2 regions of the Arcticibacter sp. genome follow, and region 1 is predicted to be linked to the other one. Evidence: riboswitches for the same ligand, from Rfam matches in the RefSeq annotation. Region 1 holds a riboswitch; the other holds the start of a gene.
What was found. Region 1 has a riboswitch for S-adenosylmethionine ahead of metH (methionine synthase). Riboswitches for the same ligand answer to the same signal wherever they lie in the genome.
Positions count from the first base shown of each region.

Region 2: another riboswitch for S-adenosylmethionine. It lies ahead of ACO1NU_RS03855 (O-acetylhomoserine aminocarboxypropyltransferase/cysteine synthase family protein); the one in region 1 lies ahead of metH (methionine synthase).

Region 1 covers NZ_JBMQOB010000022.1:191,215-198,915, forward strand. The annotation lists gene era (GTPase Era) at 1-698, shown strand, start outside; gene der (ribosome biogenesis GTPase Der) at 786-2,087, shown strand; gene ACO1NU_RS16105 (hypothetical protein) at 2,089-2,295, shown strand; gene ACO1NU_RS16110 (S41 family peptidase) at 2,302-3,894, opposite strand; gene ACO1NU_RS16115 (hypothetical protein) at 4,314-4,880, shown strand; SAM riboswitch class I at 4,942-5,055, shown strand; gene metH (methionine synthase) at 5,126-7,701, shown strand, end outside.
Region 2 covers NZ_JBMQOB010000007.1:245,592-253,292, reverse strand. The annotation lists gene ku (non-homologous end joining protein Ku) at 1-168, opposite strand, end outside; gene ACO1NU_RS03880 (ferritin-like domain-containing protein) at 181-651, opposite strand; gene ACO1NU_RS03875 (menaquinone biosynthetic enzyme MqnA/MqnD family protein) at 789-1,508, opposite strand; gene ACO1NU_RS03870 (histidine phosphatase family protein) at 1,505-2,122, opposite strand; gene mqnE (aminofutalosine synthase MqnE) at 2,126-3,343, opposite strand; gene ACO1NU_RS03860 (trans-sulfuration enzyme family protein) at 3,518-4,639, shown strand; SAM riboswitch class I at 4,740-4,849, shown strand; gene ACO1NU_RS03855 (O-acetylhomoserine aminocarboxypropyltransferase/cysteine synthase family protein) at 5,065-6,372, shown strand; gene ACO1NU_RS03850 (homoserine O-acetyltransferase family protein) at 6,430-7,491, shown strand; gene ACO1NU_RS03845 (homoserine dehydrogenase) at 7,491-7,701, shown strand, end outside.

The DNA.
Region 1 (7,701 bases):
CCGGAGTTATCAAACCAGTCTATGGTTTGCAGGAAAGCATGATGGGCGCGGTCAATGATTCACTTGTAGATGCCGATATCATTCTGTTCGTAACCGATATCAACGAACGCCATGATGAGTCTGACGTTATCGAGAAGCTCAAGAACACGCAGTCTCCCGTGGCAGTGATCATTAACAAGATCGATAAATCGCAGCAGGAATACGTGTTTGCCAAAATCGAATACTGGAAGCAGCAACTGAACCCCAATGCTATATTTGCCGTTTCTGCTCTTCATGAGCACAACGTTGCCGGTGTTATGGACTACATCATCCAGAATCTGCCTGAACATCCCGCTTATTACGATAAAGATACACTGACTGACCGTAACCAACGCTTCTTTGTATCCGAGATCATCCGCGAAAAAATCTTTACCCTCTACGCTCAGGAGATCCCGTATAGCACAGAGGTCATCGTTACCGAATACAAAGAAGAGGAAAAATTGGACCGGATCAGTGTCGAGATCATGGTCGAGCGCGATTCTCAAAAAAATATCCTCATCGGAAAAGCCGGCGAAATGCTAAAGAAAGTGGGCACCTATGCACGGCGTGACATCGAGGAATTCCTCGGTAAAAAAGTATTTCTACAGATGTTTGTTAAGGTGATTCCTGACTGGCGGAACCGTAAGAACTATCTGAAGCGATTCGGATACGAAGATTAAAACAAGCACATACGCCACAAATGGCGTATCTTTACCAGCACACAAACAGGCTGTTAACGGAAATACAGACCTGAAATTTTAATAATAATGAGCAATATAGTAGCCATAGTAGGACGTCCAAACGTTGGAAAATCAACTTTATACAACCGCCTTACCGAAACCCGGAAGGCAATTGTAGATGATATGAGCGGCGTTACAAGAGACCGCCATTACGGATTGGCAGAATGGATCGGGAAACCTTTCACAGTAGTAGATACAGGCGGATACGTGGCGCATTCAGAAGACATCTTCGAAGCAGCTATCCGCGAACAGGTCATGATCGCCATTGAAGAGGCCACAGTGATCCTCTTTATGGTAGATGTAACCACCGGAATCACTGACCTGGACGATAGCATCGCGGATATTCTCCGCAGAAGCAAAAAGCCGGTGCTGGTAGTAGCCAACAAGGTGGATAATAATGCACTGATCAACGAAACGCATATTTTTTATAGCCTTGGATTGGGAGACATCTATTCTATCTCCTCCATGACAGGCTCAGGTACCGGAGAACTTCTGGACGAGGTGGTCAGCCACTTCGAAGAAAATCAGGAAGAAGCAAGTGCCCTGCCCAAATTCACCATCGTAGGTCGCCCTAACGTAGGTAAATCGTCTCTCATCAACGCCCTTATCGGCAAAGACAGGAACATCGTAACACCTATTGCAGGCACAACACGCGACTCGATTCATATCCATTACAACCAGTATGGACATGATTTCATGCTGATTGATACTGCAGGTCTCCGCAAGAAGACCAAGGTAAAAGAGAACATTGAGTTCTATTCTGTTATGAGAACGATCAAAGCGATTGAAGAAGCAGACGTGAACATCCTGATGATCGACGCTGTTGATGGAATTGAATCTCAGGATATCAATATCTTCCACCTGGCTGAGAAAAACAAAAAGGGTATCGTTATCTTGATCAACAAGTGGGATTTGATCGAAAAGAATCATAAGACTACCAAGGTTTTCGAAGAAACGATCAAAGAACGCCTCTCTCCTTTTACCGACGTACCGATCATCTTTACGTCAGTAACTGAGAAACAGCGTATATTCAAAGCATTGGAGGCTGCAGCTGCAGTTTACGAGAATAAGACGAAGAAGATCTCAACATCTAAACTGAACGATGTTATGCTTCCGATCATCGAAAACTATCCGCCGCCGGCATTGAAGGGCAAGCACATCAAGATCAAGTATATCACGCAAATTCAGGCAAGCTCACCGATGTTTGCTTTCTTCTGTAACCTGCCACAGTATATCAAAGATCCGTACAAACGCTTCCTCGAAAACAAGCTGCGCGAGAACTTCGACTTCACGGGAGTTCCTATTCAGATATTCTTCAGACAGAAATAAAATGAAATTCAAGCTTTTATGCTTGCTATGCTTATCGTTCATCCTGCAAATCGCAGGATGTGCGAATGGCGATAGCGAACGGGAGATCGAAGTACGCGATTCGCTGGAAACAGTGCGTATTGCCGATTCGTTGCTCCACCTGGAGCTCAACCTGGATGATAGTGTGGAATTGCAGCCTGACACGGCTTCTACCTCTCCGAAAAAGTAAGTTTGGCTACTTCAGTGCAGCCAATGACCTTCTGATCATATTGTCGGTCTCATTCAAGACCCGGTAGTAAGCATCCTCGCCAAAATAAAACCGCGCCAGAAGCGCCTTAATGTCAAGCATAATCACCTCACGTGCTTCATCAAACTCCTTTAAGGTAAAGGTGATCTTCTTTTTCGCGGCCAATGCCTGAAGCTGATCATACTGAGCCTTGCTGAGATTAAAATGAGCCAAAAGCTCACTCAAACTGGCCGGCCTGGCCTTCTTAATCAGGTAACTATACACAAACTCGTTTAATACCGCTTTACTGCTGAGTGAATAGTATAAGGGTGTATGCCCCGTCGTGTCAATAGGGACGTAGATATCCGGCATGACGCCACCACCGCCAAACACCACTCTTCCCGAAACCGTTTTGAAGTATTTATCCCGCGTTGCAAAAAGACTGTCAGTAAGGTGTTTTTGGTCAAACACCAGCTCCCCGTTTTTAATCCGGTTCGAGATTTCCTTGAAATATTCAATTTTCCCCTTCGTATAAGGCTTTTGAATAGATCGGCCTGACGGTGTAAAATAGCGTGCAACAGTCAGGTTCAGGGCAGAGCCATCGCCAAAGTTAAACTGCTCCTGCACCAGTCCCTTGCCGAAAGAGCGCCTTCCAATGATAGTTGCCCGGTCCAGATCCTGGAGGGCACCTGCAATGATCTCACTGGCAGAGGCCGTTCCTTCGTCGATCAGTACCACCAACTTGCCTTTTTCATAATCCCCGACATCTGTAGCAAAGTAATCCGTGCGTGGTTCATGCTCCCCCTGTGTGTACACGATCAGCTGCTCATCTGCCAGGAACTGATCGGCAAGCGCCGTCGCTGCATTCAGGTATCCGCCGCCATTACCGCGAAGGTCCACAATCAAACCCTGCATCCCTTGCTTCTTCAGCCGCCTGAGTTCGGCCAGGAAGTCTTCATCTGTCTTCGCGCCAAACTTGCTGATCTTGATATAACCAACCTTATTGGGGAGCAGATAAGATACGTCAATGCTACTGACGGTAACTTTTTCACGTGGAACTTTGAAAACCACGTCCTCATGCAGACCATAGCGTCTTACTGTCAGTTCCACCAGGGTACTTTGTCTCCCGCGGATGAGGCCGACAATCTTCGTTGGTGTTATCCGCACGCCGGCAATATTTTGATTTTCAATCCTGATCACCTGATCACCGCTCTGGAGCCCCGCTTTTGCAGCAGGCCCGGTTTTGTTGATATGTGTAATAATCAGCGTATCGTTCAGGAGCTGGTACTCTATACCGATTCCATTGTAGTTCCCCTCCATATCGTCGGTAAACATACGTGCCTCTACAGGGGGAAGATATGTGGAATGGGGGTCCAGATTGTTGAGAATTTCATCGATAGCCAGATTCTGCAAAGTGTCCGTCTTCACGGGATCTACATAATTCTCCCTGATAATATTCAGGACCTGTTCAACTTTACCACCATCTCCTTCCGTCTGAAAAATTTTAAACGAGCCGTTTCTGGAGTTCAGATTTTCTCTCTGAAATTTAGGACCCAGAATCATTCCTAACACCAGCGCACCTGAATAACAGGCAGCTATCAATAAATTTTTCCTCGTAGACAATGTGTGATTATTTCGATGCTAAATTAACATATGGAAAACCATTTTCGTGCCCCCATTTTTAAATAAATCCAAGATTTTTTAAGTTTTTCTTAGCAGTCATCTGAGTCTGCAGAAAGCCTTACCAGATCCCTACCGGCACCTTACGTTATTCCGCCGTAATTTCAAAGTCGAACTGCCTTCGGACCTGCTTCGGACTGGCTTCGGACCTGCTTCGAGAAAAGCCGAAGAAAGTTCGACTTGGGTTCGAAGTAAAAGCGACGTTAAAAGGACATCGTAGTACGCGCGTGGTATAATGATGGGAAATCAAAATTAGCGCAGCTACCGTCTCGCTAAAAAGAAATGGCCTTATATTTGCCTGTGCTTACCGTAAGTAAGCACATTTAAACACTACCTGTAAAATGCACGAAATAGAACCTTTTTATCGCTGGCGGGATGATTACGTTGCTGCAGAGGATGAGCTTTCGCCGTTCTATCAGACGGAGTACAGCGAGTTTGAATTCGATAAGAAGATCTACAACTATTTCATCCATCCGCAGTGGGACTACTTTGGATCGCAGACTCTCTACCTGAAGGTCTTATTTGTAGACTACGACCACAATTTCGCCATCATTGAATTTATCGGTGAGTGGAACGATACCATCTACAATGACATTATGCTCTTGAAGCGCGAGATCATTGAAATGATGATGCAGGAGGGGATCAACAAGTTTATTCTTCTGGGTGAAAATATCCTGAACTTTCATTCGTCTGACGACCTGTATTACGAAGAATGGTTTCAGGATGTGGAAGATGGCTGGATTGCAGCGATCAATTTCCGCGAGCACGTGATCGAAGAGTTCAAGAAGAATAATATCGACTATTATATCAATTTCGGAGGGTCTCTGGACAACCTTCCGTGGCGAACCCTCAATCCGCAACAGCTTTTTGCACGGGTAGAAGATCAGCTGACCAAACGGCTTTATTAAGGATCTCCACCTGCTTTCAGCAAGCATTTGCTTTTGACTGAATTATATCGCACTTTTGCAATGCTTATAAAGAAAGACGGAGGGAGTAGACCCTGCGAAGTCTTAGCAACCTGTGCTTACAAGGTGCTACATTCTATCTCGATTTTATTCAAAGAAATAAGGGAAAAGATAAGTTAATGTCAGAATCCGAAGGATCTTTCTAAAATAAGCTTTATGCAGGCATGCCTGCTAATGCTACATACAACATGAATATCAGGAAAGAATTAGAAAAACGCATTCTCGTGATTGACGGCGCTATGGGAACTATGATCCAGCGCTACTCGCTTTCAGAGGATGATTTTCGAGGCGAACGTTTTAAGGATCACCCTTGCGATGTAAAGGGCAATAATGACCTGTTGAACCTTACCCGGCCTGACATCATCAAAGCGATTCACGCAGAATACCTGAAGGCGGGTGCAGATATCATTGAAACAAATACCTTCAGTACACAGCGCATTTCGATGGCTGATTATCAGATGGAAAGCCTTTCCTATGAACTTAGCTTTGAAGGCGCAAGAATTGCGAAGGAGGTGGCCGCCGAGTTTACGGCGCTCAACCCGGATAAACCCCGCTTTGTTGCTGGTGCCGTAGGTCCTACCAACCGCACTGCATCGATGTCTCCGGATGTAAACGATCCGGGCTATAGGGCGGTGAGCTTCGACGATCTCGTTGGTGCTTATGACGAACAAATCAGGGGACTGATAGACGGTGGTGCGGATGTACTGCTTATAGAGACCATCTTCGATACGCTGAATGCCAAGGCGGCGATCTTCGCTATTAAAGAATACGAGCAGGTGATTGGCAGGAAGATCGACATCATGATCTCCGGCACAATCACGGATGCCAGCGGCAGGACTTTATCGGGACAAACCGTAGAGGCCTTTCTGAATTCACTTACTCACGCCAACCTGCTCAGCATCGGCTTAAACTGTGCGCTGGGCGCGAAAGAGATGAGACCGCATATTGAGGAGCTCGCTGCAAAGGCGCCTTGCTTCGTGTCGGCTTATCCCAATGCGGGACTCCCGAATGAGTTTGGCGCGTATGATGAAACCGCTCACGAAACGGCTCACCTGCTGGAAGATTTCATTGAAAGCGGCTTCGTCAATATTGTTGGCGGATGCTGCGGAACCACGCCCGACCACATCGGTTGTATCGCGGAGAAAGCAGCGAAGGTAGTACCAAGGAAAATCCCTCATGTCGAGCCTTATATGCGACTGAGCGGACTGGAACCGGTTACCATTAAGCCGGATACCATGTTTGTTAATATCGGAGAGCGAACCAATATCACGGGTTCGCCGAAGTTCTCCAAGCTCATTCTGGGTGGCAACTATGAAGCTGCCCTGGCAGTTGCCTTGCAACAGGTTGAAGGTGGTGCCCAGATCATCGACGTGAATATGGATGAGGGGATGCTCGACTCGGAGGCGGCTATGACGCGCTTCCTGAATCTGATCGCTTCTGAACCGGATATTGCGAAGCTTCCGATCATGGTCGATTCATCGAAATGGAGCGTCATCGAAAACGGACTGAAGTGCCTTCAGGGAAAGGGGATCGTCAATTCGATCTCGCTTAAAGAAGGCGAAGAAAAGTTTATTGCCAGCGCTAGAAAGATCATGAATTATGGCGCTGCCGTAGTAGTGATGGCATTTGATGAACAAGGCCAGGCAGATAACTATGAACGCCGCATAGAAATATGCAAGCGCTCGTATGATATTTTAGTGAACGGGGTTGGGTTCCCTCCTCAGGACATTATTTTCGATCCGAACATCCTGACGGTTGCTACCGGACTGGAAGAACATAATAATTATGCGGTCGACTTTATCAATGCTACGCGCTGGATAAAAGAGAACCTCCCGCATGCAAAGGTAAGCGGCGGAGTTTCCAACATCTCGTTCTCCTTCAGGGGGAACAACGTTGTCCGCGAAGCGATGCACTCCGCTTTTCTGTACCACGCTATTAAGGCGGGACTGGATATGGGGATCGTGAATGCTGGTATGCTGGAGGTGTACGAGGAGATTCCAAAGGAACTGCTGGTGCGCGTAGAGGATGTACTGCTAAACCGCCGGGACGACGCTACTGAGCGACTTGTAGACTTTGCCGAAACGGTGAAGGCTAAAGGCAAAGAGATTGTGAAAGACGAAGAGTGGCGCAAAGAGTCTGTAGAGAAACGACTATCGCACTCCCTGGTGAAAGGGATCACCGAATATCTGGATGAAGATGTGGAAGAGGCGCGTTTAAGCTATGAGCGGCCGCTTCAGGTTATTGAAGGACCCTTAATGGACGGCATGAACATCGTAGGAGATCTTTTCGGGGCCGGGAAAATGTTCCTTCCACAGGTGGTTAAATCGGCCAGGGTAATGAAGAAGGCGGTTGCCTATCTTCTTCCTTTCATCGAAGAGGAGAAGCTGCAGAACCCCGCGGATACGAGCTCGAGCTCTGCAGGAAAGATCCTGATGGCGACCGTAAAGGGCGACGTACACGATATCGGCAAGAACATTGTCGGGGTGGTACTGGCCTGCAACAACTTTGAAGTGATCGATATGGGTGTAATGGTACCTGCTCAAGACATCCTCCGGAAAGCAAAAGAAGAAAACGTGGACATCATCGGCCTTAGTGGCCTGATCACCCCCTCGCTGGATGAGATGGTTCACTTCGCCAAGGAGATGGAACGTGAAGGATTCACTATTCCATTGATGATCGGTGGTGCGACCACGTCCAGAATACATGCTGCCGTAAAGGTGGCACCTAATTACTCAGGCTGCGCCATACACGTGCTTGACGCTTC
Region 2 (7,701 bases), on a different contig from region 1:
CGGCACTTCCTTTTGGGTTTTTTCGTTCACCCTGTGGTATTTGATCCTTGAGTGATCTCTGGAATCGAGCATGTCCAGATCAAGGCCACTGTTCTGCACTGCAGAAAACAGCTTAACCGGAATGTTGACCAGTCCGAATCCAATAGAACCCTTCCAAATTGACCTCATAGTTAATCTCCTCTATAAGCTTGGATCTTTCTTAAACAGTTCGAAATATCGTTTATCCAGATCAAGGAACGTCTCATTGATTTTAAGGCGAAGCTCCATCAAGAAAGACTTTAGCTCCGTGTCATAAAGTATTTCGCCCTGAAGGACGTCATCGAACGCATCAAGAGCAGCCTGGTCACCGTTTCTGCAGCTTTCCAATATACTTTGATCCGAGTTTGATGTCATAGACGCTTTTATATTCATCCAGCCACGGTGGAGGACACCCAGCGCGTCATCTTTGGCATTTGGATCATAGCCGAACTCGGACATTTTCGAAGCCATCTGATCTGCCAGGGCGCTGCGCTCGGCGCTGATCTTTTGAAACAGCATTTTAAGATCTGATGATTTAGCGTGCTCGCTGGCATCAACATAGCCTTTATGACCTTCCTGGATGATCTTATAAAGGCGTTGTAATTGTTTGCTATAGTTTTCTGAGTAAGTCATAGTCTTTAGATATACGAACTAAACGATTGACTCAGGAAATAGTTTTCAAGGCATGCCGGGAGGGAACATGCACGGAAGTCTATTTAACATAATGCTAATTATGAAACAAATAAATTTTAGAAGGAAGTTAGGGGAATTTAAAGATCCTTTACAAGCTGGAGATATTTTGATATTGCAGATCGTTTCTCTGGAGTCAGATCGAAATCAAGCTTGTTGTACAGGTAATCATGAAGATCAAAGCCTTCATAACGAGGCAGCTGCTCAAGTACCTTATCGCGATTGTCCAGACCGAGCTTTAATGCGCTGTTGAGTTCTTTAATGAATTCGTCGGCGACTGGCTTGTTAGAAGCCCAGACAGCAAATGCGAACGGCAGTCCGGTAAATTTAAGCCAATGTTCCCCTAAATCATAGGAAAAAGGAAAACTATTTATGTGAGGAAAAGTCCGGTCTCCAATCTCCACAAAGGCATCTGCGTCTCCTTCAGTGACAAACGTTGGCGACAGCTTCCAATAGTTTTTTACAAGCACTCGTGCGAGATTATTGGATGTACGAGATTGCGGATCAAGTCGGATGGTGCTGACTTCGTGAATGGGCTTTTCGCTAAAAATGAATACCGAATTTACAGCACCGACGGAACCAATACAATAGTCGCCCAGGATGTGATAATCAGGAACATTTAGCAAAGCTGCTACCGGTACGAGACCGATATCTGCCTTATTATCAATGAGCTTTTGTGCACAATCTGAAGGTATGTCGTAGGTTAAATCTATTTTATTTATTAACCCTGAGTGTTCAATGCCGTATGCGAATGGTTTGCTATTTGTATATGAAACTGCCGAAATTCTTAATCTACTCACTTTATCGTTAAATGGTCTGTGTTATTAAATTCAATGATTGAAAACGCTGTTCCGTCGTACTCCAATTTGTAAAGTGTGGTGTTTGAATGAGGAAATTGGTCCATTTCGGAAAGAGGCTTGTTAAGCAGAACGCATAACAATATTCTCATAGCACGACCGTGCATGCATACCAGGATATTCCTGGCGTTTTCGTTTTCAAGTATATGCTCGAAAGCCTCCAGTTGCCGGGTTTTAACCTCTTCAGGACTCTCCCCTTCTTCAAACTTTTCAGTGACCTGCCCTGCTACCCAGCTTCCAAGCATATCAGTAAAGGCTTGCTTTACAGCCTCGCTGCTCTCCACACCTTCGTATACCCCCCAGCCTATCTCATCAAGCCCAGCAAGCTGTGTCCAGGCAATATTCTTATCTATGAACCGCTGTACAGTCTGATGCGTCCTTTTAAGCGTTGAAGTGTATATATGATCGAATGGTACGTTTTCGTAGTAGTTATAGAAGGCCTCAGCCTGAAAGCGGCCGAGGTCATTCAGATCGGTATTCATCCCTTTGCCTTGTACAACGCCTCTGAAATTGAGGTCAGTTTCTCCATGCCGGATGATATAGATGGTTTTGTTCATTTCTTAGATTTCTGCCCCTGTTGAATTCAATACAGGTAGCTTGTAGAATTGAGGTTTAGCCTCTTCTTCATCAAATATGTGATCCTTAAAGTCGGTTATTACATTATACAGCGTATCTCTCTCAATCGGATGGCGACCAGCATCCTTGATAAGTTGTACCAGTTCCTTAGTAGACATCGCAGGATTCTGTTCTTCAGCGCCTGCCATAGAATAGATCTTGGTTGTATCATCCAGTGTTCCATCGATGTCGTCAACCCCGAAATTCAGGGAAAGCTGCGCTGTACTGCGGCTTATCATGGCCCAGTAAGCTTTTATATGGTCGAAGTTGTCCAAATAAATCCGGGAGATGGCGTAATTCCGGAGATCTTCTATCACAGATACTTCGTCCACAGCCGACATTTGATTGTCTTTATTTCTGAATTTCAATGGAATGAAAGTCTGGAAACCTCCTGTACGATCCTGTAATTGCCTAAGCTGTTCCATATGATCAACCCTGTGCCAGAACTTCTCAATATGTCCATATAACATAGTAGCATTTGAACGCTGACCCAGTTTGTGCCACTCTTCGTGGATCTGCAGCCATTGCTCGCCCGTACATTTATCTTTTGCTATCTGATCGCGGATTTCCGGATGGAATATCTCTGCGCCTCCACCAGGCATAGACTCAAGTCCGGCTTCTTTCATCATACGCATTCCTGTTGCATAGTCGAGTTTTGCCTTTTTGAAAATATAGTGGTATTCGACAGGTGTCAGGGCCTTGACGTGTAACTCCGGACGGTGCTTTTTAATGTTGCTGAAGAGGTCCGAATAGAACCGCATATCGTACTGTGGAAGAACACCGCCTACGATGTGTACCTCAGTAACGGGTTGATCATCGTACTTTTTAACGATGTTCATCATCTCGTCCATTGTAAGTTCCCATCCCTCCGAACGCTCCTTAATTAAACGCGAGTAAGAACAAAACTTGCAATCATAGACGCAGAGATTTGTTGGTTCAATATGAAAATTTCTGTTAAAGTAGGTTTTATGACCATGTAGTTTTTCCCTTACATGGTTTGCTAATATGCCCAGGTATCCCAATTCACCCTTTTCAAAAAGGATTACCCCTTCGTCAAAGGAGATACGTTCGCCGGCTTCAACCTTTTCTGCAATCCTTTTGAGTTCAGGATCTATTGACGAATCACTTAAGATTACATTCAATGCATGTTGACTGGTATCCATCATTTCCAAAAATACAATAAAGCAGGTATTTACTCAATCATTTTCTTGTAAGAATGAATAAGTAGCTGAATATGAATTTGCATATTTGCGGGGCAGAACTATCATATACGCAGCGCCTAAGGCGCTTTTCAACGTAGCTTGGCCTGCATCAGTGCTCCTCTTATACATACTAATATGAAAATTGAGACGATAGCGATACACGAAGGAAATAAAACAGACTCTTCAGACAGAGCAGTTATTCAGCCTATTACCCTATCTACCACATTCGAAAGGGGTTTGGACGGAAGCTATCCGGGCGGACACGTGTACACGCGTGCCAGTAACCCGAACCGTTCATCTTTAGAGAATGTAGTTGCCAGGCTTGAGGGAGGCGCGGATGCAGCTGCATTTTCATCAGGGAATGCCGCAGGATCTGCTGTATTCCAGTCACTTGAGCCCGGATGTCACGTGATCGCACCGGAAGATATGTATCACGGACTGCGGAACTTACTCAAACAGGTTTATGCAGGAATATTGGAGTTCGATTTCGTTGATATGAGCGATATTGCGGGCGTCCGTTCACTGATTAAAAGCAATACCAGATTGATCTGGATAGAGACACCTTCTAACCCGCTTTTGAAGATAAGCGACATTCGCGAAATTTGTAAGATTGCCCAGGCGCACGATATTCTCGTTTGCTGCGATAACACGTTCGCCACGCCGGTATTCCAGCGTCCGCTTGACCTGGGAGCAAACATCGTAATGCATTCCTCAACAAAGTATATGGGCGGGCACAGCGATGTTTTGGGAGGCGTACTTATTACCAAAGAAGTGGACCCTTTCTGGCAGAAAGTCCGTGACGTTCAGTCGCTCTCTGGGGCGGTCCCCTCTCCTTTCGACTGCTATATGACCGTGCGTGGTATCAAGACGCTTCCGTACAGAATGCGAGGCCATGCAGAGAATGCAAAGAAAATTGCCGCTTTTCTAAACACTCACCAAGCCGTTGAGGCGGTCTTCTACCCGGGTTTGACCGATCATAAAATGCATGAGGTGGCAGCTGCGCAAATGAGCGACTTTGGCGGAATGATGTCATTTACTATTAAGGGGACGGGAGCTCAGGCGCTCGAAGTAGCGGGCAACCTGCAGGTTTTTACCCAGGCCACCAGCCTTGGAGGTGTAGAAAGCCTTGTTGAGCACCGTGCATCTGTAGAAGGGCCTGGTACTAAGACTCCGGAAAATCTGCTCAGGATTTCCGTAGGACTGGAAAACGTGGATGATCTCATAGACGATCTGAATCAGGCGCTCTCCGGGTTGTAACATATATTTCTATATTCTTTTGGAAAATATGAAAGTCATCGATTATATTTGACAGCAATTGATAGTAATATCAATCTATCAACACCTCTATAAAGGTTTTGATTTATAAAGAAGCGGTGAGAGATCAGGCTCCGTGACCCGCTGACAACCTTCCTAAAAGGAAAAGGTGCCAAATCCTGTTCCGGCTGTATAGGCGGAAAAATATAAATTAATACACCATGAACAAAGAAAAAATTCATCAGTATCCCCTAGCGGGTTTAGAGGGTTCGCCTCTTTCTACAGGTTTTAAGTCAGACGTTAGGTCTCTCGTGCTTATTACCAGTCCATGCTCTTGCTTCTAAGTTCTTCTTTAACTGCCTCCGGCTTCTTAAAAACCGCTGCGGCATTATCTTGTCTAATATCCACATCATAAATAAACCCTCACTATGTCACTAAACAATTTAAAATTTGAAACGCTACAGGTACATGCGGGTCAGGAAGTTGATCCAACAACCGGATCAAGAGCTGTTCCGTTATATCAAACATCATCATACGTTTTCAAAAGCTCAGAGCACGGAGCAAATTTGTTTGCGCTGAAGGAATTCGGTAATATCTATACCAGAATTATGAACCCCACTACGGATGTTTTCGAAAAGAGAATAGCCGCTTTAGAAGGTGGAATCGCAGCTCTCGCAGTAGGCTCTGGTCAGGCTGCACAGTTCATAGCACTTAACAATATACTTGAAGCCGGTGATAACTTCGTCGCCTCATCTTTCCTTTACGGAGGGACATATAATCAGTTCAAAGTTTCTTTCAAACGTCTGGGTATAGAAGCCCGCTTTGCGAATGGGGACGATCCTTCAAGTTTCGAACAGCATATCGATGATAAAACAAAGGCGATTTACCTGGAAACCATAGGTAATCCAAGCTTCAGTGTTCCTGACTTTGAAAAGTTCGCACAATTAGCTCAGAAGTATGATCTGCCGCTTATCGTCGATAATACTTTCGCAGCCGGAGGATATCTTTTCAGACCATTGGAGCATGGAGCGCACATCGTCGTGGAATCTGCAACCAAGTGGATCGGCGGTCACGGAACCAGTATTGGTGGAGTGATTGTTGACGGAGGAACCTACAACTGGGGAAATGGAAAATTCAAATCTTTTACCGAGCCTTCAGAAGGATACCATGGTATGGTCTTCAATGATGTTTTTGGCTTAGGCGGACCGTTCGGTAACATCCAGTTTATTATCAGAGCACGCGTAGAAGGCTTACGGGATTTTGGAGCGGCATTGTCGCCTTTCAACTCCTTCATGTTTATCCAGGGACTCGAAACATTGTCGCTGCGCGTACAGCGCCATGTTGACAACGCTTTGGAGCTCGCCCGTTGGCTGGAACAACACCCTCAGGTAAAGAATGTCAACTATCCGGGACTGGAAAGCAACCGTTATCACGCAAACGCTAAGAAATACCTGCGCAACGGTTTTGGGGCTGTATTATCATTCGAGTTAAATGGGGAGAAAGAGAATGCAGTAAAATTTGTTGATGCACTGCAGCTTACCAGTCACCTGGCAAACGTTGGCGATGCGAAAACACTCATTATACAGCCTTCAGCAACAACTCACCAGCAGCTAAACGAGAGCGATCAGCTTCTTGCAGGCGTTAAGCCAGCCGAGTTGCGCGTATCTGTCGGAATTGAACACATCGATGATATTAAGGCAGACTTCGAACAGGCTTTTGCCAAAATATCAATATAGCGCTAAGAGCTAGATTTCAAAAAGTCCCGGTTCCGGCCGGGACGTGCTTATAAGTGAATGAACATAAAAAAATACACATACACGGGTACATTTAAGTTAGAGAACGGTTCTGAATTGGCAGAACTTGAGATCGCTTATCAGACCTTCGGTACGCTCAATGAAAGAAAGGATAACGTTGTTTGGGTATGTCACGCATTGACTGCTAATGCCGACGTATTTGACTGGTGGAAAGGTTTGTTTGGCGAAAATGAGCTCTTCAATCCACGGGAACATTTCATTGTATGTGCGAATATACTCGGGTCAAACTACGGTACAACGAATCCGCTTTCGATAAACCCTGCTACCGGTGAACCCTGGTACCTGACTTTCCCTCAATTTAACACCCGCGATCTTGTAAGTGTACAGAAGATACTGGCGGATTATCTTGAAATTACCACAATAGACATCCTGATAGGCGGTTCATTAGGAGGTCAGCAAAGTCTGGAGTGGGCACTACTTGAACCAAACCGGATTAACAGACTGATCCTGATGGCTACGAACGCCAAACACTCCCCCTGGGGCATCGCATTTAATGAAAGTCAGAGACTGGCGCTGTCGGCAGATCCGACATTTTACTCGAACACTCCGGATGGTGGCATTAAGGGACTGAAGGCAGCCCGTAGTATTGCCCTCCTATCCTACAGGCATTACGATACATACGCCATCTCCCAGCAGGAGATCTCCAATGACAAGACCGATGACTTCAAAGCTTCATCTTATCAGAACTATCAGGGAGATAAGCTGGTAAAGCGATTCAACGCATACAGCTACTGGTACTTGAGCAAAGCGATGGACAGCCATAATATTTTCAGGGGCAGAGAACACGATCCTAAGATATTAGATGCAGTAAAGGCGCAGACAATGGTGATCGGAATAACGTCCGACATTTTATTTCCGCCTGCTGAGCAGCGTTTTATTGCCGAACATATTCCAGGTGCCCGCTATGTAGAGATCAGCTCCTTTTATGGTCATGACGGCTTTCTGGTAGAAACCGAAACACTTACTCACGAAATAAGCAATTTTCTTAAAAGCACAATCAGCGGTTCAGAAACCGGCCGCATCACAAATTTACAGCATTAATGAGCACAAAATTAACTATAGGGCTATTTGGGTTTGGAGTTGTAGGTCAGGGATTAAATGATATTATCCGTACAAAAGACCTGAATCTTGAAATTAAAAAGATAGCCATCAAGAATCCCGGTAAGAAACGTTCGCTACCCGAGGATCTTTTTACAACTGATGCATCGATCATCCTTAATGATCCGGAAATCAACACAATCGTTGAGCTGA